DNA from 3 places in the Gordonia terrae genome. Region 1 is predicted to be linked to each of the others. Evidence: riboswitches for the same ligand, from Rfam matches in the RefSeq annotation. Region 1 holds a riboswitch; each other region holds the start of a gene.
The links. A riboswitch is a leader RNA that binds a small molecule or an ion and turns the genes downstream of it on or off. The one in region 1 is predicted to bind thiamine pyrophosphate.

Region 1 (7,388 bases):
CCTCGGCGAGCGGTTCGGTCCGATCGATGAGGCGCTGCAGGGTCTGGGTGCGGTCCTCGAGAACCGTCGACGCGTACAGCCCGGTGCTCAGACAGCCGAGCGCCAGGATGCCGCAGATGATGATGAGTTTGCCGGGGGTGGTGACCGCGAAGTGCCGGAGGGTCTGGAAGGGCGACTGGGCGCGTTCCCGGGCCGTGGCGACGAGTTCGCGCCGGTCGGCGAGCACCTGTCGGATCGGGGGTGAGGATTGCGCCGGTCGGATCGTGCGACCGCCACGCGTCAGCGCCGTCCGCACGGAGGACGCGTCGCCGGTCACCTACCTGATCCCTTCTCGAACGCTGGATCGTCTCCGGTGCGGTCGTACGGTCACCGGTTCCCCGTTCCGGATTCGCGTGACCGGGCGATCAACGCCAGGTGTTGTGTCATCTGGGTCATCGTTCACCGGGTCGTGCGTGTTTCACCCTATGCCATCGGGCGGGGTTCCTTCGGGCTCGACCGGCCCCGCGTCGCCGACCTCGACCGTTCGGCTCGCAGTGCGTGCAACCGGGTCGCCTCAGGGTTCGCCACCCGGGATCCGCAAGCGCTGCGCGGACTCCCTGGCAGGTGGCGCGCGTCTCACTTACGGTGGAGGCACCCGGTCGACGCGATCGGGTTGCGAGGAGGCGTGGTGCGCGGCGACGGCGACGGCTGGGTGATCGATCCCGACGGTTCACGATATTGGGGTATCCACGGCGCGGCAGGTCTGCTGCTGCGGGCGCCGTTGCCGGAGGGATCGACCGGTGTGCTCCTCCAGCATCGCGCCGCCTGGTCGCACCAGGGCGGGACATGGGCGCTGCCCGGCGGCGCGCGCGACTCGCACGAAGGCGCCGTCGACACGGCGATTCGCGAAGCCGAGGAAGAAGCCGGTATCACCGGCGACGACCTGCGCGTCGTCGCGGCCGTCGTCACCCACGAGTCACCCGGCGGATGGACCTACACGACCGTGATCGCCGAGACCGATTCGCCGGTCCGCACGGTCGCCAACTTCGAATCCACCGAGCTGCGGTGGGTCGACGAGAAGCGCGTCGACCAGCTGCCGCTGCACCCGGCGTTCGGGCTCGCCTGGCCCACGCTTCGCGAGCGCATCGCGATGCTCGACCCCCAGAGCTGAGTCCCGCTCCCTACCCGTCACACCCTTCGTGACGCGCCCTCCGCAAGCTCCGGGCGCTCCTCAGGGAGCAGGGGTTGCGACATCCAGCAAACGGTTCGCGCCGGCGATCAGGGCGTGGACGTTGGCCTCGTCGCCGCTCGCACCCTCGCCGGCGGCCCACGCCTGGCGGCCGTCGTTCTCGCACAGCAGGAACGTCGTGACCACGCCGTCGACCACCCGCTGATGCAGGCGGACGATCTGAACCGGGGCGCCGACGTCGTGGAGGATCGAGGTCATCGCGCCGACCGGACCGGCGGCGACCGCGCTGCACGACCTGATGCGGTCGGCGATCGCGAGCGTCGCCCGGCACTCGACCAGGTCGCCCGGACACGACACGACCGACCATGATCCGAGCCGGATCGCGCCGCCGCGGGAGTATTCGTCGGTGAATTCCTGCCAGGTCATCCCGGTCGCCTCCTCGTGCATTCCAGGGGGAAGCGGACGTCCGTACCGCTCGGTGAACAGATCGTCACCGCGGCGGTCGCCGCACTCATGCCACGAACAGGATGGATGGGACAGATGAAGTGGGTGCATCTCATTAACCGATTTCGGTCGAAGAACGGATGACCGACTGGAGAGCGCAACCGACCCGCAGCGGGGGGTCGGTCAGATTCAGACCCCGCTGCGGCGGGTTACGAGAACGCTCGTGATGCACAACATGATCGGTCCACCATAGACCCGAGGTATCGACCGGGCAAACGTGTTTGCCCGAGGCCGGCGGTGAGCCGCTACAGCATCCCGGCGAGGTCGCGGGCCGCGGCGGCCGGGTCCGCGGCCGCGGTGATGGCTCGGACGACGACGATCCGCCTGGCCCCGAGCGCGGTCACCTCGCCGACGCGGCCGGCGTCGATGCCGCCGATGGCGAACCACGGCTTCGTCGATTGTGGTGTCCTCGAAAGCATTTCCGAAGTGGCGGAGACGAGGTCGAGGCCGGCGGCGGCGCGGCCGGGTTTGGTGGGCGTGGTCCAGCACGGGCCGACGCAGAAGTAGTCGACGTCCTCGTCGGCGATCGCGGCGGCGGCTTGCTCGGGGTCGTGGGTCGAGGCGCCGATGATCACCCCCGGGCCGATGATCCGGCGGGCCGCCGACGGCGCGAGGTCGCCCTGTCCCACGTGCAGGACATCGGCGCCGGAGAGCGCCGCGATGTCGGCGCGGTCGTTGACCGCCAGCAATGCGCCGTGCGCATCGGCGACGGCCCGCAACCCGGCGAGGATCTCGAGTTCCTCCCCCGCCTCGAGGGTCCCGAACTCGCGTTCGCCCGGTGAGTTCTTGTCACGGAGCTGCACGATGTCGACGCCGCCCGCGAGCGCGGCATCGACGAAGTCGAGGAGGTCGCCGCGTTCGCGCCGGGCGTCGGTGCACAGGTAGAGGCGGGCCGCGGAGAGCCGACGACAACGGTCCGCCGCGCGGCCGGAGTCCGCGGACGCTGACGTGGTGGGGTTCGGGGTCGTCACGCCGACCAGGCTAACCGGACGCCCGAGGCCCGGGCGTAGGGTGGACCGCACGAACACACGGGAGCCCGGATCGGCCGGGCTGAGAGTGCGGACCCATCCGCTGACCGTCGAACCTGATCCGGGTCATTCCGGCGAAGGAAGGTGATTCCAGCGTGAATTCCCCTCAGCAGAAGCCTGCGCACCGCCCGCTCACGGTCGTGGGCGGCGGCGTCATCGGGTTGACGTGCGCGCTCGCCGCGGCCGACGCCGGGTGGCGGGTTCGCGTACTCGACGCCGGCACCGAGGAGCGCGCCTCGTGGGTCGCGGGCGGCATGCTCGGTTCGCTCGGCGAGGGGATCCCCGGCGAGGAGGCATCGCTCGCCCTGTCGGTCGAGTCGGTCCGCCGCTGGCCTGCGCTCGTGAAACGACTCGACGATCCGGCCGTCGTCACCGCCACCGACTCGCTCTTCGTCGCGGCCTCGGCCACCGACATCGAGTATCTGCGGCACCTCGCCGACTTCGTCTGGTCCGGTCAGCCCGGCACTGATGCCGCGCTGCAGCCGGTGACCGGCCGCGACATCCGAACACTGGAACCGTCACTGAGTTCGCGACTCGTCGGTGGCTACCGCGCGATCGGGGAATGGTCGGTGGACAACCGTCGACTGCTCGAGGCTCTGCGCGCCGCGGCCACCAGTGCCGGCGTGGAACTCGTCTCCGCTCGCCTCGAGTCCCTGTCCGATGTCGACGACCTGGGCCCTGACGCGCAGGTCCTGCTCGCCGCCGGACTCGGCACCGCGGCACTGTGGCCGGACGTCGACCTGCACCCGGCCAAGGGGGAGATCCTGCGGCTTCGTCGCACGCGGTGGTCCGTGCCCCCGCCCGACCACGTCGTCCGGGCTCGCCTGCACGGCCGCGCCGTGTACGTGGTCCCGCGCGAGGACGGGGTCGTCGTCGGGGCCACCCAGTACGAGGCGGCGGGGATGGCCGACCGGACGCCGCAGGCCGGTGGGGTCGCCGACCTGCTGGCCGACGCGATCGAGGTGATGCCCGGGCTGCGGACGTATGAGCTGACCGAAGCGGCGGCCGGCCTGCGGCCGTGCACCGCCGACGGGTTGCCGCTCGTCACCCGCGTGGACGCCCGCACGGTCGTGGCGACCGGGCACGGACGCAATGGGATCGTCCTCGCTCCCGGTACCGCGGAGCGGGTCCTGTCGATCCTGGAAGGAGTCGAGGAATGAGTATCACGGTGAACGGCGAGACAGTGGACATCGATGCCGACGCCTCGGTGCGCGATGTGGTCGCCGGACTCGGGTTGCCGGATCGTGGGATCGCGGTCGCGGTGGACGGCGCGGTCGTCCCGCGCGGCCGCTGGGACCGGCACACCATGACCGATGGCGCCGTCGTCGAGATCGTCACGGCGGTGCAGGGTGGCTGACCATCTGACACACGACCCGTTGCGGATCGGCGGCCGCGAGTTCTCGTCTCGGCTCATCACCGGCACCGGGGGGGCGTCGAATCTCGCGACCCTGGAACGCGCACTGGTCGCGTCGGGCACCGAACTCACCACCGTCGCGGTCCGCCGCGTCGACGCCGCCTCCGGCACCGGGGTCTTCGAGCTGCTGCGGAGGCTCGACATCGCGGTCCTGCCGAACACGGCGGGGTGCCACACCACCGCCGAGGCGGTGCTGACCGCGCAGTTGGCGCGCGAGGCGTTCGAGACCGACTGGGTCAAGCTCGAGGTGGTCGCCGACGAGCGCACTCTGATGCCCGACGCCATCGAGCTCGTCGACGCGGCGGCCGCCCTGGTCGCGGACGGCTTCGTCGTCCTGGCCTACACGAATGACGACCCGGTCCTGGCCGCACGACTCGCCGATCTCGGCGTGGCCGCGGTGATGCCCCTCGGTTCGCCCATCGGGACCGGCCTCGGAATCCTCAACCCGCACAACATCGAGATGATCGTCGACGACTGCCGCACCCGCTTCGACGACCCGCTGCCGGTCATCCTCGACGCCGGCATCGGTACCGCGAGCGACGCGGCCCTGGCGATGGAACTCGGTTGCGACGGAGTGCTTCTGGCCACCGCGGTGACCCGCGCGGAGAACCCCGAACAGATGGCGACGGCGATGCGGCATGCGGTGATCGCGGGTCGGCTGGCCGCGCGGGCGGGCCGGATCCCCAAGCGCTTCTGGGCCCACGCGTCCTCGCCCGGCCGGGAGCAGAGCCGACGGTCGCCCGCGACAGGCCGTCCGAATGACGGACCGGGCCGCTCCGGGTTCGACGGCTAAGGTCGAGGCGTGTTGCGGGTAGCGAATCTGACGAAGGACTTCGGCGGTCAACGCGCGGTCGACGACCTCACCTTCGAAGTCGGGCCAGGACGGGTGACCGGCTTCCTGGGGCCCAACGGTGCGGGCAAGTCGACCACGATGCGCATGATGCTCGGTCTCGATCGCCCGACCTCGGGTACGGCCACGATCAACGGTCAGCGCTACCGCGACCTCGACCATCCGCTGCGTCAGGTCGGCGCGCTGCTCGACGCCCGGTGGGTGCACCCGAACCGCAGTGCGCGTTCCCATCTGCGATGGCTGGCGGCGAGCAACCAGATCCCGGTCGCCCGGGTGGACGAGGTGCTCGAGACGGTCGGGCTCACCTCGGTGGCCAAGAAACGCGCGGGCGGCTTCTCGCTCGGCATGTCGCAGCGACTCGGGCTGGCGGGTGCCCTTATCGGCGACCCGCACACGCTGTTGTTCGACGAGCCGGTCAACGGCCTCGATCCGGAGGGGATCGTGTGGATCCGCGGATTCATGCGCAAGCTTGCCGCCGAGGGTCGAACGGTGCTGGTGTCGAGTCATCTGCTCACCGAGATGTCGCTCACCGCAGATCATCTCGTCGTCATCGGGCGGGGGCGGCTGATCGCCGACTGCTCGGTGGGTGAGTTCACCGGACGGGCTCGGCAGTCGGTGCGGGTGCGCGGCCCGCAGCTGGAGCAGTTGCATGCCGCGCTCGCCGCGGCGGGGCTGAACCCCGCACCGGGAGACCCGGATGATCGCGGGCGTCCGGTGATGCGCATACCGGACACCACGACCGATCACGTCGGCGATCTCGCCGCCGCCGCGGGCATCACGTTGCACGAGCTCTCCGCCGAGTCGGCGTCGCTGGAAGAGGTGTTCATGTCGATGACGGCCCACGCTGTCGACTACACCGCCACCGACAATCAGGGGGGAGTGAACCGGTGATCGCCGCGATCAACGCCGAACGGATCAAGCTCGCCAGCACGCGGTCGCCGTACTGGTGCCTCGGTGTCGTCGTCGTGCTGGGTCTGGGCATTGCGGTGCTGCTCGGTGCCGTCGCCGGAACCTCGTACGGAAGTCCCGGCGAGGCCGACACCCTCACCGGCGACTTCCTGATCGGCGTCGACCAGTTCGGGGTCGCGGTTCTGGCGATCATGGCGATCCTGGGTGTCACCACCGAGTATCGTTTCGGCACCATCCGCCCGACCTTCGCCGCGATTCCGCGCCGCCCACGGGTCCTCATCGCGAAGGCGGTGGTGTTCGGCGGACTCTCGTTCGCAGTGGTCGCGATCCTGTGCGTCGTCGCGGTGGTGGTCGCGCAGATGCTGTCCGGTGTCGGGGTCTCACTGACCGGGTCCGAGACCGTCCGACATCTCTGGGGCACGCCGGCTTTCGCGATGCTGTGCGCGCTGATCGGCCTCGCGGTGGGGGCGCTCGTGCGGCATTCGGCGGGCGCGGTGGCGATCATGCTCGTCTGGATGCTGGCCCTCGAGCGCATCGTGTCGGTGCTCCCGCGTGTGGGTGAGCACATCGTGTCGTTCCTGCCGTTCCTCAACGGCTGGAACTTCCTCGCGGGTGGCAGCGACACCTTCCACTGGAACGCCTACGGATCGTTGCTGTACTTCGCGGCGTTCACTTTCGTGCTCCTGGCGGCGGCGGTGGCGGTCACGAACGCCCGGGATGCGTAGTTCGCGTACTTCGATCCGCTGATGTCGAATCCGGGATTCGCTGAGTGCTGGCCACTGCCATCCGGTTGGACCACATTGGTGCTTCGGCGCGGCCCATTGTAGGCACCGGCAGACTAAAATTCGCGGTTATGTCCACGAATTGGCCGCTTGTCGAGCGCGATCGGGAGTTCCGCACGATCCAGGCGGCACTCAGGGGTGAGACGACCGGTTGTGGCGTGGTCCTGACGGGCGACTCCGGCGTCGGCAAGACCACCCTTGCGCGGCATGTCACCGCCGAGTTGCCCACGGGGGTGCGATGGGTCGCGGGTACCGAGTCCGCGCGGTCGATCCCGCTGGGCGTCTTCGCTCATCTCGTCGGCCCGGCGACGTCGAGCGATCCGGTCACCTACCTTGCGGCAGCGCGTGAATCACTGCTCGCCGACGGCGATGTCGTCATCGGTGTCGACGACGCCCACCTCCTGGACGAACTGTCGGCGACGCTCCTGCATCAACTCGCGATCGACCGTGCGGTGCACATCGTGGCGACCGTGCGCAGCGGCGAGACCGTCCCGGATGCGGTGACCTCGCTGTGGAAGGACAACCATCTCACACGGATCACGTTGTCGCCGTTCACCAAAGAACAGAGTGTCGAGCTCATCGAGTCCGTGCTCGGCGGCCAGCTCGAGGAGCACTCCGCGAATCTCATGTGGGAGGCCTCCGGTGGGAACGCACTGTTCCTCCGGCATCTCGTCGACGGCGCCCGGCAGGCCGACACCCTGCGGCAGGTCAACGGTGTGTGGCAACTCCGCGG
Region 2 (7,388 bases), 1.3 Mb from region 1:
ATGCGTGGCCGGACGGTCTGTTCAATCTGGTGCTTCATCCGAAGGCGACTTCCCCGGACACCTACAACAAGGGATACGTCACGAACCCGCACCCCGAATGGGGAGCCGGGCCGTACACGATCGCGTCCTACGATCCGAACGCGGGAACGGTTGTGTTCGAGCGCAATCCGAAATGGTGGGGCAAGCCGGGCAAACTCGACCGGCGGGTGTTCCGGCAGCTCGAGTCGCAGGCCGCACTCAACGCCTTCCAGAACGGTGAGATCGACGTCGCCGGAGTGGCGGCGAAGGATGCCCGTGCCCGCGTGCTGACCATGAACGGCATCGACATCCGGACGGCTGCCTCGCCTCAGCAGGCCCTGCTCGCGCTCAACCTGGACGCCCCGATCCTCGCCGATCGGACCGTGCGCGAGGCGGTGATGACGGCGATCGACCGAGAAACACTGGCGCGCATCCGGTTCACCGGTCTCAACTACACCGAGGAACTTCCCGGATCGCTGTCGCTGTATCCGTTCCAACCCGGCTATCGGGACAACCTGGCCGGTGTGGTCTCCTACGACCCGGATCGCGCCTCGGGTCTGCTCGACCAGGCGGGGTGGCGCATCGGGGACGACGGCATCCGGACCCAGGACGGAGCGCGGCTGTCACTGACACTGCCGAATGTCGGCGACGACACCACCAGCGCCAACCTGTCACGCGCCCTGCAGGCGATCCTGGGCAAGGTCGGCATCGACCTCGTCGTGACCCAACGACCGTCATCGGACTTCTCGAAGGTCGTGGTGAACAAGGAGTTCGACCTGTTCATGATGGGCTTCTCCTCGAGCGATCCGTTCGGGATGGCCTATTTCTGTCAGGTCTGGTGCAGCGACTCGCAGTTCAACCCCGCGGGCGCGGGGACACCCGAGCTGGACGCGCAGATCGAGGCCATGTCGCAGATCGGGGACCCGACAGCACAGATAGCCGCCGGGAACCGGGTCGAACACGAGGCGTTCCAGCAGTTCTCGAACCTGCCACTGTTCAACGGTCCCGCCATGGTGGCGGTGAAGGAAGGGCTGGCGAACTACGGGGCGGGTCAGTTCTACATCGGCCCGATCGAGGACATCGGCTGGGAGAAATGACGGGAGCGACCGGACGGTCGGCTAGTCCGCGGGCCCCGCGCTCAGTCGCCACAACGGATTGACCGGGCCGTGGCCGGCACCCAGCGGATAGGCGGCGGCCAGGCAGCGCGTGACCCAACCCTTTCCGAAGCCGACCGCCTCGGGGACCGGGTAGCCGTGTGCGAGGGCGCTCGCGATCGCCGCGGCGAGGGTGTCGCCCGCGCCGTGGTCATGCGGGGTGTCGATCCGCTCATGACTGAGTTCGATGAACTGGTCACCGTCGTAGAGCAGGTCCGGGGACCGATCCGACGTCCGCAGGTGCCCGCCCTTGACCAGGGCCCACCGCGGCCCGAGATCGAGCAGTGCCCTGGCGGCATCGCGCTGCGAATCGGCGTCGGTGACCTCGATCCCGGTGATCAAGCGGACCTCGTCCAGATTGGGTGTCACGACCGTGGCGAGGGGGAACAGCTTGTGACGCAACGTGTCGAGCGCGGAGTCGGCGAGCAGCTGGTTTCCGTGCATCGATGCGCACACCGGGTCGACCACCAGCGGGACGGATGCATCGCGGCCGATGCCGCTCGCGCCGCACTGCTCGACGATGGCCTCGATGATCGGTGCCGACGCGAGCATGCCGGTCTTCGCCGCGGCGACACCGATGTCACCGGCGACGGAGTCGATCTGCGCCGCCACGGTCTGCGGGGAGATCTCTTCGAAACCGCTGACACCCAGCGAGTTCTGGACGGTCACCGCAGTCACCGCGACACACCCGTGCACCCCGAGCAGGGCGAAGGTGCGCATGTCGGCCTGGATTCCCGCACCACCGCCCGAATCCGATCCGGCGATGGTCAGGACCCGAACGGGAGCAGAACCGGGCTGTGCAACAGGGAGTTCCACGAAACCCTCGTCGAGCGTGCGTCGATGTCCGTCGACTGTGCGTTGTTCTGCGTCGACTGTGCGCATCACTTCTCGCCAACCGTCTCGAGGGACAGGGATCCGGAATCGGCGGGTGCGCTGCTGTCGTATGTGGCGGATACAGGTGTACCCATGGCTCAACTCCCTACGCCGGCATTACCCGGACAGGTTCGAGCGGTCGGCGACCGCCCGTCGCCATCTCAGCCCTCGGTCATCGTGAGAGCCCCCGCGGTGTGTAGTTGTCGTGCGTCCGCAACCCTACATCGCCCGACGAGACGGGCGGGCAGGGTGCGGCGAACCGTATCGATATGCGACAAACGAGCCATGGGGTCGGCAGTTACGGTTCCGTAAGGTACCGTGTGACCCGGATCACAGGCGGGTGTCATGTCGAGTCAGGGCGGCGCGCGCCGGTGGTCCGATGTCCGTGATCACGAGGTGAGGAGGGTCGGGTGCTCCGCAAGCATCGTCAGCGACCACCACAGTCGGCGAAGTCGATTCTGCAACAGATCTCGCAGGTGGTACACAACCCCGACCGCGACCGATTCGAACTCTGGGTGGCCGGCGATCTGGTCGGCGTTCTCGGCTACACGACCGAGACGGCCGACGGTCAGACGACCATCACCGTGCTGCACACCGTGCTCTACGACGAGTACAGCGGACACGGTCTCGCCACCCGGCTCACCCGCACCGTCGTGCACTACACCCGCGAACAGGGCGCCCGGCTGCGTCCGGTGTGCACGTTCACCAAGCGCTACCTCGACAGCCATCCCGGGATCGTCACCCTCGCTCCGGTGTGAGGGGTGCGCCGGCTCAGTCGGCGAGCAGGGTCTCGCGCAGCACCTTCTTGTCGATCTTGCCGACCGCGGTCACCGGGAGGGTGGTCACGATCCGCACCGCGTCGGGCAGTTTGAACGAGGCGAGTCCGCGCTCGGCGAGGAACGTGCGGATGGTCGCGAGCTCCAGCGGCTGGGCCGGGGGGTGCTCATGCGAGAGCACCACGGCGGCGCAGATCTTCTCCCCGAGTGCGTCGTCGGGTAGGCCGACCACCGCCACCTGTCGGACCGAGTCGTGGGCGAGGAGGTTCTCCTCGACGTCGTCGGCAGCGACGTTCTCGCCGGCTCGGACGATGGTGTCCTTGATGCGGCCGGTCACCGCGAGGTGGCCCGACGGCAGCCTCGTCACCTTGTCGCCGGAGCGATAGAAACCGTCCGGCGTGAAGGACTTCTCGTTGTGGGCTGCGGCCCGGTAGTAACCGCGGATCGTGTACGGCCCACGCACCAGGAGTTCACCTTCCGTGCCATCGGGGACGTCGTCGCCGTCCTCGTCGACCACGCGCACCTCGTCGAGCTCCGACATCGGCGAACCCTGCACCTGGTGAACAAGCTCGCGCGGTTCATCGAGACGGGTGTAGCAGATCAGACCCTCGGCCATCCCGAACACCTGCTGCGCGACGGGGCCGAGTGCGGCGTCGAGGGCGACGGCGTCGGGCTGGGCCAACTTGGCGCCGCCGACCTGCAGCAGGCGCAGCGAGCTGATGTCGGCGGGTTCCCACTCGGTCGCCGCGCACCAGAGTTGCGCGAGGGCGGGGACGAGCGAGGTCACCGTGATGCGGTGTCGCTCGATCAGGTCGAAGGTGTTGTCCGGGCTGGGGTTGTCGGCGAAGACGATGTGCCCGCCGACGCCGACCACGCCGAGGATGCCCGGGCAGCTCAACGGGAAGTTGTGTGCTGCGGGCAGCGCGACGAGGTAGGTGTCGTCGGCGGTTAGGCCGGCGATGCCCGCCGACAGTCGCGCGTTGAGGTCATAGTCGTCGTGGGTGCGGGCGATCAGTTTCGGCAGGCCGGTGGTTCCCCCCGAGACCAGGAACAGCGCAGGCAGGCCGGGGTCGGGGCCGTCGGGGAGCGCGGTCGCGGCGGGGTCGGCGTCGGGCAGCGCCGCGAACCGGCCGGGATCGCCGGAGATGAAGACCTGCGCGACGTCGGGCACCCGCGACTGCAGTTCGGCCGCGAGGTCGCGGAAGTCGAACCCCCGGCGGTCGTCCTCACCGATGTAGGCGACCGCCCCCGAGCCGGTCGCGAGATGGGCGATCTCGGTGATCCGATGCGCCGGCAGTGTCATCACCGGCACGACACCCGCGCGTAGGAGGCCGAACAGGGTCACGGCGAAGTCGAGGGAGTTGTTGAGCTGCAGGACGACCCGTTGGGCGGGCCGCAGACCGGCGTCGACGAAACCGGCGGCCCGGCGCAGGGTGGCGGCGCGGAACTCGGCGTAGGTGAGCGTTCGCGGACCGTCGGCGGAGGCGTCGGTCACCGCCGGCGCATCGGGGGAGCGCTCGGCCGCGACGTCGAGGGCCGCGAACAGCGGGCGGCCGAGGAACACACCCGCGTCCCGGTATCGCTGGGCCTGTGCATCGGTGTGGGGGGAGAAACCGTCGAGCAGATCGGTCACGTGGTCGAGGTGCGTCGGCATGAGTTCATTCAAACACAGCCAGGATAGGGTAACCTTACCGGTCGATGCGGGACGGTGGGCCCGCTCTCGACCGTGGGGGGTTGTTTGATTAGGCTGCCCTAAGCTTCCCTATGATCATCGGTGCTTGAGTGCATCACGACCGGAGGAACGAAGGACATGTCGCTGACAACCGAATCGCACGCCGCGCAGTTCGTCGACCTGCTCGCGCCCGCCTCGCCGCTGGGTGAGTCCGATGCTGCGCGGATCACGGCCGCCTGGGCGGGTTCCGGCGAGTTCGGCGATCATGTCGTCTACGAGCGCGACCGGCGATGGACCTTCGCGGCCGGGGTGCGTGCTCGTGTGGTCGTGACGCGGAGCGAGGTCATCGTCGACGATCAGGGTGACCGGACGACGACGCCGTGGCGCGGCGACCCCGCCGACGCGCTCGCTGCCGCGACCGCTTCGTTGTCGATCCCGGACTGGCGCGTCTACGGCTGGGTCGGCTTCGACTTCTGCGCGCCCTATCACGGCATCCTCGACCGCGTCCCGGAGGACACCGTCCTGGCGCACCTCATCGTCCCCGAGTTCGAGGTGACCGTCGATGCCGAGGGCGTCGACACCGGCGCCGTCGACGCCGATCGTGCCCGTCGTCTTCTCGAGATCGCCTCGCAGGCAACTGTTTCGGCAGAGTCGCGACCGGTGGATGTCCAGGCGGACCCCGACGACTACCGGGGGCGGGTGGCGACTGCGGTCGCCGAGATCGAAGCCGGCCGGTATCAGAAGGTGATCCTCTCCCGCGCCGTCGACATCCCGTTCGACGTGGACATCCCCGCGACCTACGCGCGCGGCCGGGCCGACAACAATCCCGCCCGCAGCTATCTGCTCTCGCTCGGCGACCTCCAGGCCGCCGGATTCAGCCCCGAGCTCGTCGTCGCGGTGCATGACGACCGGACGGTGGTCACCGAACCGCTCGCCGGGACAAGGGCTTTCGGTATCTCGGCGGATCAGGACGCGGCGGCGCGCGCCGACCTCCTCTCCGATGCGAAGGAGATCGCCGAGCACGCCATGTCGGTGCGGGCATGCTTCGACGAGATCTCGTCGATCGCAGCGGACGACACCACCGCGGTGAGCGAGTTCATGGAGGTCCGCGAACGAGGCAGCGTCCAGCACCTGGCCTCGACCGTCCGCGGCACCCTCGCTGCTCACGAATCACCCTGGCGTGCACTCGAAGTCGTCTTCCCGTCGATCACCGCGTCGGGGATCCCCAAGACCCCGGCGGTGGAGGCGATCGACCGCCTCGAGCCGCGGCGTCGTGGCCTGTACTCCGGCGCCATCCTCACCGCGGCATCGACGGGCGAACTCGAGGCCACCCTTGCGCTGCGCACCATCTTCTCCTCCGGAGACGGCGCGTGGCTGCGTGCCGGCGCCGGGATCGTCGCGCAGTCCACGCCGGAGCGCGAGTTCACCGAGACCTGCGAAAAACTCGGCAGCGTCGCCCCGTACGTGGTCCCGCGCTGATCACCCGATACTTTCGACCGAACACCCCATCTCAGGAGTCACCACATGTCCGACCACATCACCGAAGCCCTGCGCGGCATCCTCGAAGAAGACCTCGACCTCTCGCTGGGAGACGTCAGCCGCGACGCGAAGCTGATCGACGACCTGGGACTGGATTCGGTGGCGTTCGCCATCGGTGTGGTGGCGATCGAGGAGCGGCTCGGCGTGAAGCTGTCCGAGCGGGAGCTCTTCGAGTCCAAGACCGTCGGTGACCTCGAAGACCTCATCCGGTCGAAGGCCGGCACCCCGGCCTGAGACGGAGAGTCGACATGAGTGTGGACACACCGGTGCAGACGTACGCCGAATTGCTCGACGCCGCGTTCGACGAGCGGGTGACGTCGTGGACGGCGCAGGCCGAACAGGATCACCGGTTCCCGCGGCCCCTTCTCGAGCACCTCGGCTCCGAAGGTGTCTTCGTCCGTAAGTGGGAGGACCGCAAGTTCACCGACCTCCACGATCATTTCGCGCTCGGCGCCCACCTCGGCGCGCTCGGCTCCGCGGCGATCGGGGTGGGGGTGAGCCTGCACGACTCGGCGATCGCCATCCTCCGCCGCTTCGGCCGCAACGACTACCTCAAGGACCTCGCCCAGCGTGCGCTGACCGCCGAGACCGTGCTCTGCATCGGGGCCTCCGAAGAGCAGGGCGGCTCGGATCTGCAGAACTCCGAGACCCGGATCTTCCCGGAGAACGACGGCTTCCGCGTCGTCGGACACAAGAAGTTCGTGTCGCTCTCGCCGATCGCGGATCACGTGTTCGTGGTCTGCCGTGGCGTCGACGACGGTCCTGATCTGGGCGGCAACGTGGCCCTCGCCGCGGTGCCGATCGAGTCGGTCACGGTGGGTGAGCCGTACCAGAAGCTGGGCGCCGGGCCGCTCGACACCGCCCCGGTCACGATCGATGCCTGGATCCCGGAAGAGGCGCTGATCGCGCGGCCGGGGACCGGCCTGGCCATCATCAGCTGGGGGCTGGCGCACGAGCGGTACTCGGTGGCCGCCCAGATCGCCGCCGCCTGCGAGGTCATGATCGGGGTGACGCTCGCCCGGATGATGGAGCGCACCCAGTTCGGCAAGAAGCTCTACGACCACCAGGCGCTGCGCCTGCGCGTGGCGGACCTGCAGGCCAGGGTCGACGTTCTGCGGTACGCACTCGCCGGCGTCGCCGCCGAGGGCAAGATCAACCTGCGCACCGCCGCGGCGCTGAAGGCGACGGCCGCCAATCTCGGTGAGGAGGTCGCGTCGGAGTGCCTGCACATCTTCGGCGGGATCGGTTACCTCGAGACCGAGACCCCGATCGGCCGGTGGTGGCGGGACATGAAGCTGGCCCGCGTCGGGGGCGGCACCGATGAGGTGCTGTGGGAACTCGTCGCGGCAGCGATGA
Region 3 (7,388 bases), 630 kb from region 1:
GGCGGGCACGTCCGCATCTACAAGGCATCCGAACTCGCGGGCAAGCTGCAGCGCGCCGGACTCGAGGTCACCGGCACGGACCACGCGCACGCACTGCACGCACCGTACTGGTGGCTGAAATGTGCTGTGGGCGTTGAGAACAAGGACAATGTCCTGGTGAAGGGTTATCACCAGCTGCTCGTCTGGGACATGATGAGCAAGCCGTGGCTCACCCGCGTCGGGGAGCAGGTGCTCAACCCGCTCATCGGCAAGTCGGTGGCCCTGTACCTGCGCAAGCCCGAGACCGCCACCGCGTCTTCATGACGAGGCCCTCCAGGAAGGGAGTCGCATGACGACCGCTCCGGCGGTCCCCGGTGTGGTCACGGGTGAGCAGATGCACGCCACCGGCGCCGCGATCGTCGGCATGCAGGAGGAGTCGGGGGCGCTGCCCTGGTTCCCCGGCGGGCAGACCGATCCGTGGGATCACATCGAATCGGCGATGGCGCTGTCGGTCACGGGTTTTCACGCCGAGGCCGAGGCCGCCTACGACTGGTCGCGACGTAAGCAGCGCGACGACGGGTCCTGGCCGATCCGTACGGTCTGCGGCAAGGTCGAGGACGCCGGGACCGACAGCAACTTCTGCGCGTACATCGCGGTCGGGGTGTGGCACCACTACCTGATCACCGGTGACGACGCGTTCCTGCAGAAGATGTGGCCGGTCGTCTGGTCGGCAATCGACTGTGTCCTGCGTTTCCAGCGGGAGGACGGGGCGTTTCGCTGGGGTGGCGACCACCGCACCGGAGCGATGTTCGGCGAGGCCCTGATCACCGGCAACGCCAGCATCTTCCAGGCTCTGGACTGTGCGATACGCATCGCGGGCGAGATGGACCAGCCCGACGAGACCTGGACAGCCGCACACAGCCTGCTCGGGGATGCCATCCGGTCCGATGTCGGGCGCGAGGAGTGGCAGATCTTCACCCCGCCGTCCGAGCATTCGATGGACTGGTACTATCCGATCCTCGGCGGAGCAGTGCGGGGTCGCGAAGGTCAGGAACTGATCGCTCGCCGCTGGGAACAGTTCGTCGTCCCCGGCAAGGGTGTCCGATGCGTGGACCATCGGCCCTGGGTGACCGGTGCCGAGACCTGTGAGCTGGCCCTTGCTCTGGACTCGCTCGGCGACACCGCCGACGCCATCGAGCTCATCGCCTCGATCCAACACCTCCGTGATCCAGACGGATCGTATTGGACCGGGCTGGTGTTCGCCGACGGCAAGCGCTGGCCGGTCGAGAAGAGTTGCTGGACTTCGGCCGCCGTCGTCCTCGCGGCCGACGCGGTGAGCCGGACGAGCGTCGCGAACGGGATCTTCCGGGATGTCCGTCAGCGTCTGGTCGCACCGACACCCTGACCGGTGACCCGGCGGGCGGTCATTCCGCGAGCGTCGAGCCCGAGTCGCTCTGCTCGGCAAGGGCGCGCCGGGCCTCGTCGTGCAGCACTGCTCGCAGATCCTTCTCGAGCGCAACGAATTCCGGTGAGGTGAGGACCGCGAGTTCCCGCGGCCGCGGGAGCTCGACGCGCGCTTGGCGGACGACGGTCGCCGGTCGGGCGGACAACGCGATGACCCGGTCCGAGAGGTAGATGGCCTCACGGATGTCGTGGGTGATCATCAGCACCGTCCACCGGTAGCGTTGCCAGACCGACTGCAGCCACGACTGCATCTCCGTCCGGGTCAACGAGTCCAGGGCGCCGAACGGTTCGTCGAGCAGCAGCAGATCGCGGTTCTGCACGACCGTGCGGAGCAGGGCGGCCCGCTGTCGCATCCCCCCGGACAGCTGAGACGGGCGCGCGTCCTCGAACCCGGACAACCCGAAGGTGGGGAAGAGCTCCGCCGCCCGGCGACGGGCATCGGCTGCCGGCACACCCTGTACCTGCAGGCCGAGGATCGTGTTGTCGAGGATCGTGCGCCAGGGGAACAGCAGATCCTTCTGCGGCATGTACGCGCAGTGTCCGGCGATCGCGGCGTCGCCGCCGACGGTGACGCTGCCGGAGTCGGGTACGTCGAGCCCGGCGAGCATGCTGAAGATGGTGCTCTTGCCGCAGCCACTCGGTCCGATGACGGAGACGAACTCGCCGGGCTCCGCCGTGAACGAGACCGCGTCGAGCACGTGACGCGGAGGTTGCTCGCGGCCGCTCCGGGGGAAGGATTTCGTCAGCCGGTCCACGACGAGCCGGCGAGCGTCGTCGGTCATGAGGGCTCGGTCTTCTCGGCGCGAGCCCACGGCACGACGACGCGTTCGATTGCGAATGTCAGCAGATACAGCCCGACGCTGATGACGGCCGTCACCAGCACGGCCGCGAGCACGAGGTCGGTGCGGAACGAGTTCTTCTGGAGGCTCATGTAGATGCCGAGCCCCTGGCTGGCGCCGACGTACTCGGCGAACACGGCACCCACCACCGCGTAGGTGATGCCGATCCGCAGCGCCGTGAAGAACCGGGGGAGCGCGGACGGCAGGCGCACGTAGCGGAAGATCTGCCGGCGGGTGGCGCCCATGCTCCGCAGGAGTGCGCCGGCCTCGCGATCGGCGGCCGCGAACCCCTCGATCAACCCGATCGCCATCGGGAAGAAGGTGACAAGGGCGATGACGAGGACCTTCGGGAGCACGCCGAAGCCGAACCAGATGATCATCAGCGGGGCGATCGCGATGATCGGCAATGTCTGCGACGCGACGAACAGGGGCACGAAGGCTCGCCGCAGGGTGGGGGAGAAGTCGACGATGATCGCCAGTACCCATGCCAGGACCAGTGACACCGCGAAGCCGATCAGGGTGACCTGAAGCGTCGCCCCGGCGTGCACCCCGATCTCGTCCCGATGCGCCCACCCCTGTGCCGCGACCCGGGACGGCGACGGCAGCAGTTGCGGTCGGACCCCGCTGAGGTCGACATAGACCTGCCAGGCCGCGACGAGTACCACCACCGCCACGATCGCGGGCGCGGCCCGCCGGAGGCCGGTGCTAGCGAGACGCGTCGAGGTAATCATTGGTGAAGTAGGTCGACCAGTCCGGCTCGGTCGTGAGCGCGGACCCGTCCGGACCCGTGAGAAGCCCACTGCGGTAGAGGAACCCGGAGTTCCCGGCCCACTGCTCGAGCGTCTGCCCGCCCACCCGGCCGTTCGCGTCTTTCATGTACTGGGCGGCAAGCATCCGCTGGCTCTCGACGACCAGCTTCTCATCGTTGAACGCGCCCGGATTGGCGGCGATGAGGTCGCGGGCGGCGGCATCCGGGTCATCGGCCGCAGCCTGGTAGCCGCGTTGCAGTGCCCGTACGAACGTCGCCGCACGCTCCGGGTTCTCGTTCAGCCAGTCCTCGTTGGCGTCGACGACGATCGCGTAGGCCTCCGGGAAACCGAAGTCCGTATAGTGGAAATACCTCATCGGCGTTCCGTGGTGCTCGGCCTCGATGCCCTCCCAGGCGAGATACGAGACGGTGAAGTCCGCCTTCCCGGAATAGACGGCCTCGTATGCGGAGGTGCCGAGGGTGACCGAGGTGAATTCACCTGTGCCGCCGTCGTTTCGGATCACCCGCTTGAGTGTCTCCACCTCACCGGGGTCACCGAACCCGGCATAGGTCTTGCCGTCGAGGTCCTTCGGGCTCGTGATGTCGTCGCGGTCGGCGCGGACACCGATACCTGTCGCCCACCGCTGCAGTGGTGCCAGCACGGAGATCGTGTGCGCGCCCGATGCCCGAGAGAAGGTGGACGAACTGTGGGTGCTGATCCCGAATTCGGCGTTCCCCGCGTCCACGACGGTGTCGACGGAGGTGTTGTTGTAGGGCAGGATCTCGACGTCCAGGCCGGACTCGGCGAAGTATCCGCGCTGTTGCGCCACGAAAAGGCCCGTGTGATTGGTGTTCGGGGTCCAGTCGAGCGCGAACCGGATGGTGTTGTCGGAGGCGGTGTCCGACCCGCACGCGGTGGCCGTCGACAACACCGCGACGGTGGCAACGAGGCAGGCCAGGACGCGGCGCACGCGGCCGGTCATGCGGCGGGCCATGCGTAGGGGTTCAGCGCGGTGTCCCAGAACATGAGCTCATACCGGGTGGCGATGGTGAACGCCGCGGACATCGCAGCCTGTTCCGGCGCGCCGGCCGACGCCGCGGCCGCATCCACCAGTTCCCTTGCCCGGGCGGCGGATTCCTGGAACTCCGGGGCGTCGTAGGTGGTCACCCACTGGGCATACGGGTGCTTCGGGTCGGCGGCGAGGACCTCGGCGGCGCTCGCCGCCAGTCCACGGCCGACGTCGGCGTAGATCCAGAAGCAGGGCAGCGCCGCGGCGGCGCCGACCGCGTACGACTCGGTCGCTGCGGTGGCGATCAGGTAGGACACATAGGCCAGGCACGCGGTCGACGGCTCGGGCTCACCCTGCCGCGGCGGCAACTGGCCGCCCCCGAGCAGGTCGCCGTGCAGGGCGACCTCGACGGTGGCCGCCGTCGACGACGAGTCCGCCCAGAACGCCGCGGTCTGCGGATCGGGCGACTTCGACGCCAGGATCGCGAGCGCTTTCGAGTACCCGGCCAGGTACAGCGAGTCCTGCTCCAGGTAGGTGCGGAACACCTCGAGGGGCAGCGTGCCGTCTCCGAGGCGGTGCAGGAATTCGAGATCGTCGATCGACGCTCGCAGAGCTGTCGTCTGTTCCCACAGGTGGTCGGTGAAGCGGCCGGGATCCGGCGTGTGCGCATGCAAAGACATGACATCCCTTCGTCAGCATTACCTGGACAGGTTCTCGGGTCTCATCTCAGCCCCGCAGTCGCGGAGCACCCCGTGTCAGAACGCAACCAGGCTAGCAGAGGGATTCGGGCCTCTACACGACTGCCGGAGCGATACCCAACTTTCCCGCGAGTTTCACGAGATACCCGGTCGCGCGCTCCACCGAGTCGTCGGGCAGGCCGTACAGCACTGTCGTGACACCGATCTCGCGCCACTTCTCGAGTTTCTCGGGAACCGGTCGGAAGTCGAGGACGACGATCTCGGGATCGCCGGTGCGGCCCGCGTCGGCCCAGATCTGCTTGAGCAGCGACACCGAACCCTCGATGTCCTCCTCGCCCGGGGTGGTGATCCAGCCGTCCGCGCTGCGCGCGATCCACTTGAAGTTCTTCTCGTTGCCCGCCGCACCCACCTGGACCGGGATGTGCGCCTGGGTCGACTTGGGCCACGCCCAGCTGGGACCGAATTGCACGAATTCGCCGTCGTATTCGGCTTCTTCCTCCGACCACAGCGTCGACATCGCCTCGAGGTACTCGCGCAGCATGGTGCGCCGGCGCTTCGGCGGCACGTTGTGGTCCGCGAGTTCGTCGAGATTCCAGCCGAATCCGACGCCGAGGGTCACCCGTCCGTTCGAGAGGTGATCGAGGGTCGCGATGGTCTTGGCCAGCGTGATCGGATCCGATTGCACCGGAAGGGCGACCGCCGTGGCCAGACGGATGCGTTCGGTGACCGCGGCGGCGGCGGCCAGCGATGTCCACGGGTCGAGCGTGCGCATGTACCGCTCGTCGGGCAGGGTCTCGTCACCGGTGCGCGGGTGCGCCGCGTCGCGCCTGGTGGGGATGTGCCCGTGTTCGGGAACGTAGTAGGAAGCGAATCCCGCGTCCTCGATGAGTGGGGCGAGGACGTGCGGCTTCAATCCGCGATCACTGGTGAACTGCACTATCCCGAAATCCATGGTGCCCTCCGACGGCGTCGTTCGGCCGCCCGGGGCGGCCGGACGGTTGACTGGACACCAGTCTAGGTGATCGGCGTCACTCAGACCAGAGGAGGACCGGGGCTCGGACGCGGTCAGTGGCGTGGATCGGTGCGGAACCCGGGGAGGATGAAGACCTCGAGGTGTCGTCGGACCTGGGATGCGTCGTCGATGTCGACGGTCTCACCCGGCGACGTACCCAGGCTGATCAGCACGCGGGCAACCCATTCGGACACCTCGCGCAGGTCATGACCCGGATGGATCTCGCCCCGGTGCGCGGCGTGCTCGACGAACGGGAACCAGAACGCGGCGAGGTCGGGGACGAGCTTGACGACGCCCACGCCGGCGCATTCGGCGAACTCGGTCGGTTCGTCGGTGCGCAGCCGCATGAGCAGGGTTCCGGGGTCGTCGTACGCGCCGCGGCCGATCCGCACACCGGCAGTGAGCCGGCCCGCGAAGTCGTCGATCCCGTCGAGTTCGGCGCGTGCGTCCCGCCAGAAGGACTCGGTGAGGCGCACGATGGTGGCACCGATCATGGACGGTTTGTCGGGATAGTGCCGATAGAGCCACGCGCGCGAGACCCCGGCCGTCTCGGCCACCTGCTGCATCGTCGTCGCGCGAATCCCCTTGTCGGCGAGCAGCTTCTCCGTCGCATCGAGTAGGCGGTCCTGGACCGTGGTGGTCGGGGCTTCGGTCACGGACACTCCTGCGGTCACGGTCTGCGCGCATTGCTGCGTACTCGTCGGCGGTTCCGGCGAACGGACGACGGCGTCGTAGACAGTTCGCGGATTCTGTGTACACGATACGTCGCATCGTGTAGACACAAACCAGAATGTGTCTACACGCATGACCGAGACCCATACGACCGAACCAACGACGTGTCCGACGAGGGGGCAGTGTGCCTTTACCAACCACCGCGATCATCGGGGCCGGCATCAGCGGTCTGACCGCAGGCAAGATGCTCACCGATTACGGCGTTCCGTACACATGCTTCGAGAGTTCCGACCGGGTCGGCGGGAACTGGGCGTTCGGCAATCCGAACGGCCACAGCAGCGCATACCGCTCGTTGCACATCGACACCTCCAAGCACCAACTGTCGTTCCGGGACTTCCCGATGCCCGACGAGTACCCGGACTTCCCGCACCACACCCAGGTGAAGGCCTATCTCGACTCGTACGCGGAGGCCTTCGACCTCTACTCGTCGATCGAGTTCACCAACGGCATCGAACACGCGACCCGACTCGACGGCGGCGGCTGGGAACTGCAGACCCAGCAGGGCGAGCGACGCCGGTTCGATCTGCTCGTCGTCGCCAACGGGCACCACTGGGACCCCCGGTGGCCGGACTTCCCGGGCGAGTTCGACGGCATCGAGATGCACGCCCATCACTACATCGACCCGCGCACCCCGCACGACTTCATGGGCAAGCGCATCCTGGTGGTCGGACTCGGCAACAGCGCGGCCGACATCGCCGTCGAGCTGTCGTCGAAGGCACTGGACAACAAGCTGACCCTGTCCACGCGGTCGGGTGCATGGATCGTCCCGAAGTACTTCGGCGGCAAGCCGGCCGACAAGTACTACCGGTCGACGCCGTACCTGCCCACGTCGTGGCAGCGGAAGTTCGTCCAGGTCATGCAACCGGTGACGGCAGGGCGTCCCGAGGACTACGGACTACCGACGCC

Region 2: another riboswitch for thiamine pyrophosphate. It lies ahead of thiD (bifunctional hydroxymethylpyrimidine kinase/phosphomethylpyrimidine kinase); the one in region 1 lies ahead of thiO (glycine oxidase ThiO).
Region 3: another riboswitch for thiamine pyrophosphate. It lies ahead of BCM27_RS19980 (TenA family protein); the one in region 1 lies ahead of thiO (glycine oxidase ThiO).

The regions. Positions count from the first base shown of each region.
Region 1 is NZ_CP016594.1:5,127,591-5,134,978, reverse strand. It holds gene BCM27_RS22755 (hypothetical protein) at 1-316, opposite strand, end outside; gene BCM27_RS22750 (NUDIX hydrolase) at 668-1,150, shown strand; gene BCM27_RS22745 (hypothetical protein) at 1,211-1,594, opposite strand; gene thiE (thiamine phosphate synthase) at 1,918-2,643, opposite strand; TPP riboswitch at 2,691-2,801, shown strand; gene thiO (glycine oxidase ThiO) at 2,796-3,860, shown strand; gene thiS (sulfur carrier protein ThiS) at 3,857-4,057, shown strand; gene thiG (thiazole synthase) at 4,050-4,907, shown strand; gene BCM27_RS22720 (ABC transporter ATP-binding protein) at 4,917-5,855, shown strand; gene BCM27_RS22715 (ABC transporter permease) at 5,852-6,598, shown strand; gene BCM27_RS22710 (helix-turn-helix transcriptional regulator) at 6,727-7,388, shown strand, end outside.
Region 2 is NZ_CP016594.1:701,703-709,090, forward strand. It holds gene BCM27_RS03275 (ABC transporter family substrate-binding protein) at 1-1,115, shown strand, start outside; gene thiD (bifunctional hydroxymethylpyrimidine kinase/phosphomethylpyrimidine kinase) at 1,137-2,054, opposite strand; TPP riboswitch at 2,132-2,246, opposite strand; gene BCM27_RS03285 (GNAT family N-acetyltransferase) at 2,456-2,803, shown strand; gene BCM27_RS03290 ((2,3-dihydroxybenzoyl)adenylate synthase) at 2,817-4,475, opposite strand; gene BCM27_RS03295 (salicylate synthase) at 4,632-5,972, shown strand; gene BCM27_RS03300 (acyl carrier protein) at 6,018-6,266, shown strand; gene BCM27_RS03305 (acyl-CoA dehydrogenase family protein) at 6,281-7,388, shown strand, end outside.
Region 3 is NZ_CP016594.1:4,494,348-4,501,735, reverse strand. It holds gene BCM27_RS20005 (class I SAM-dependent methyltransferase) at 1-303, shown strand, start outside; gene BCM27_RS20000 (prenyltransferase/squalene oxidase repeat-containing protein) at 329-1,384, shown strand; gene BCM27_RS19995 (ABC transporter ATP-binding protein) at 1,404-2,225, opposite strand; gene BCM27_RS19990 (ABC transporter permease) at 2,222-3,013, opposite strand; gene BCM27_RS19985 (ABC transporter substrate-binding protein) at 2,988-4,025, opposite strand; gene BCM27_RS19980 (TenA family protein) at 4,010-4,720, opposite strand; TPP riboswitch at 4,708-4,803, opposite strand; gene BCM27_RS19975 (LLM class F420-dependent oxidoreductase) at 4,833-5,690, opposite strand; gene BCM27_RS19970 (TetR/AcrR family transcriptional regulator) at 5,804-6,412, opposite strand; gene BCM27_RS19965 (flavin-containing monooxygenase) at 6,607-7,388, shown strand, end outside.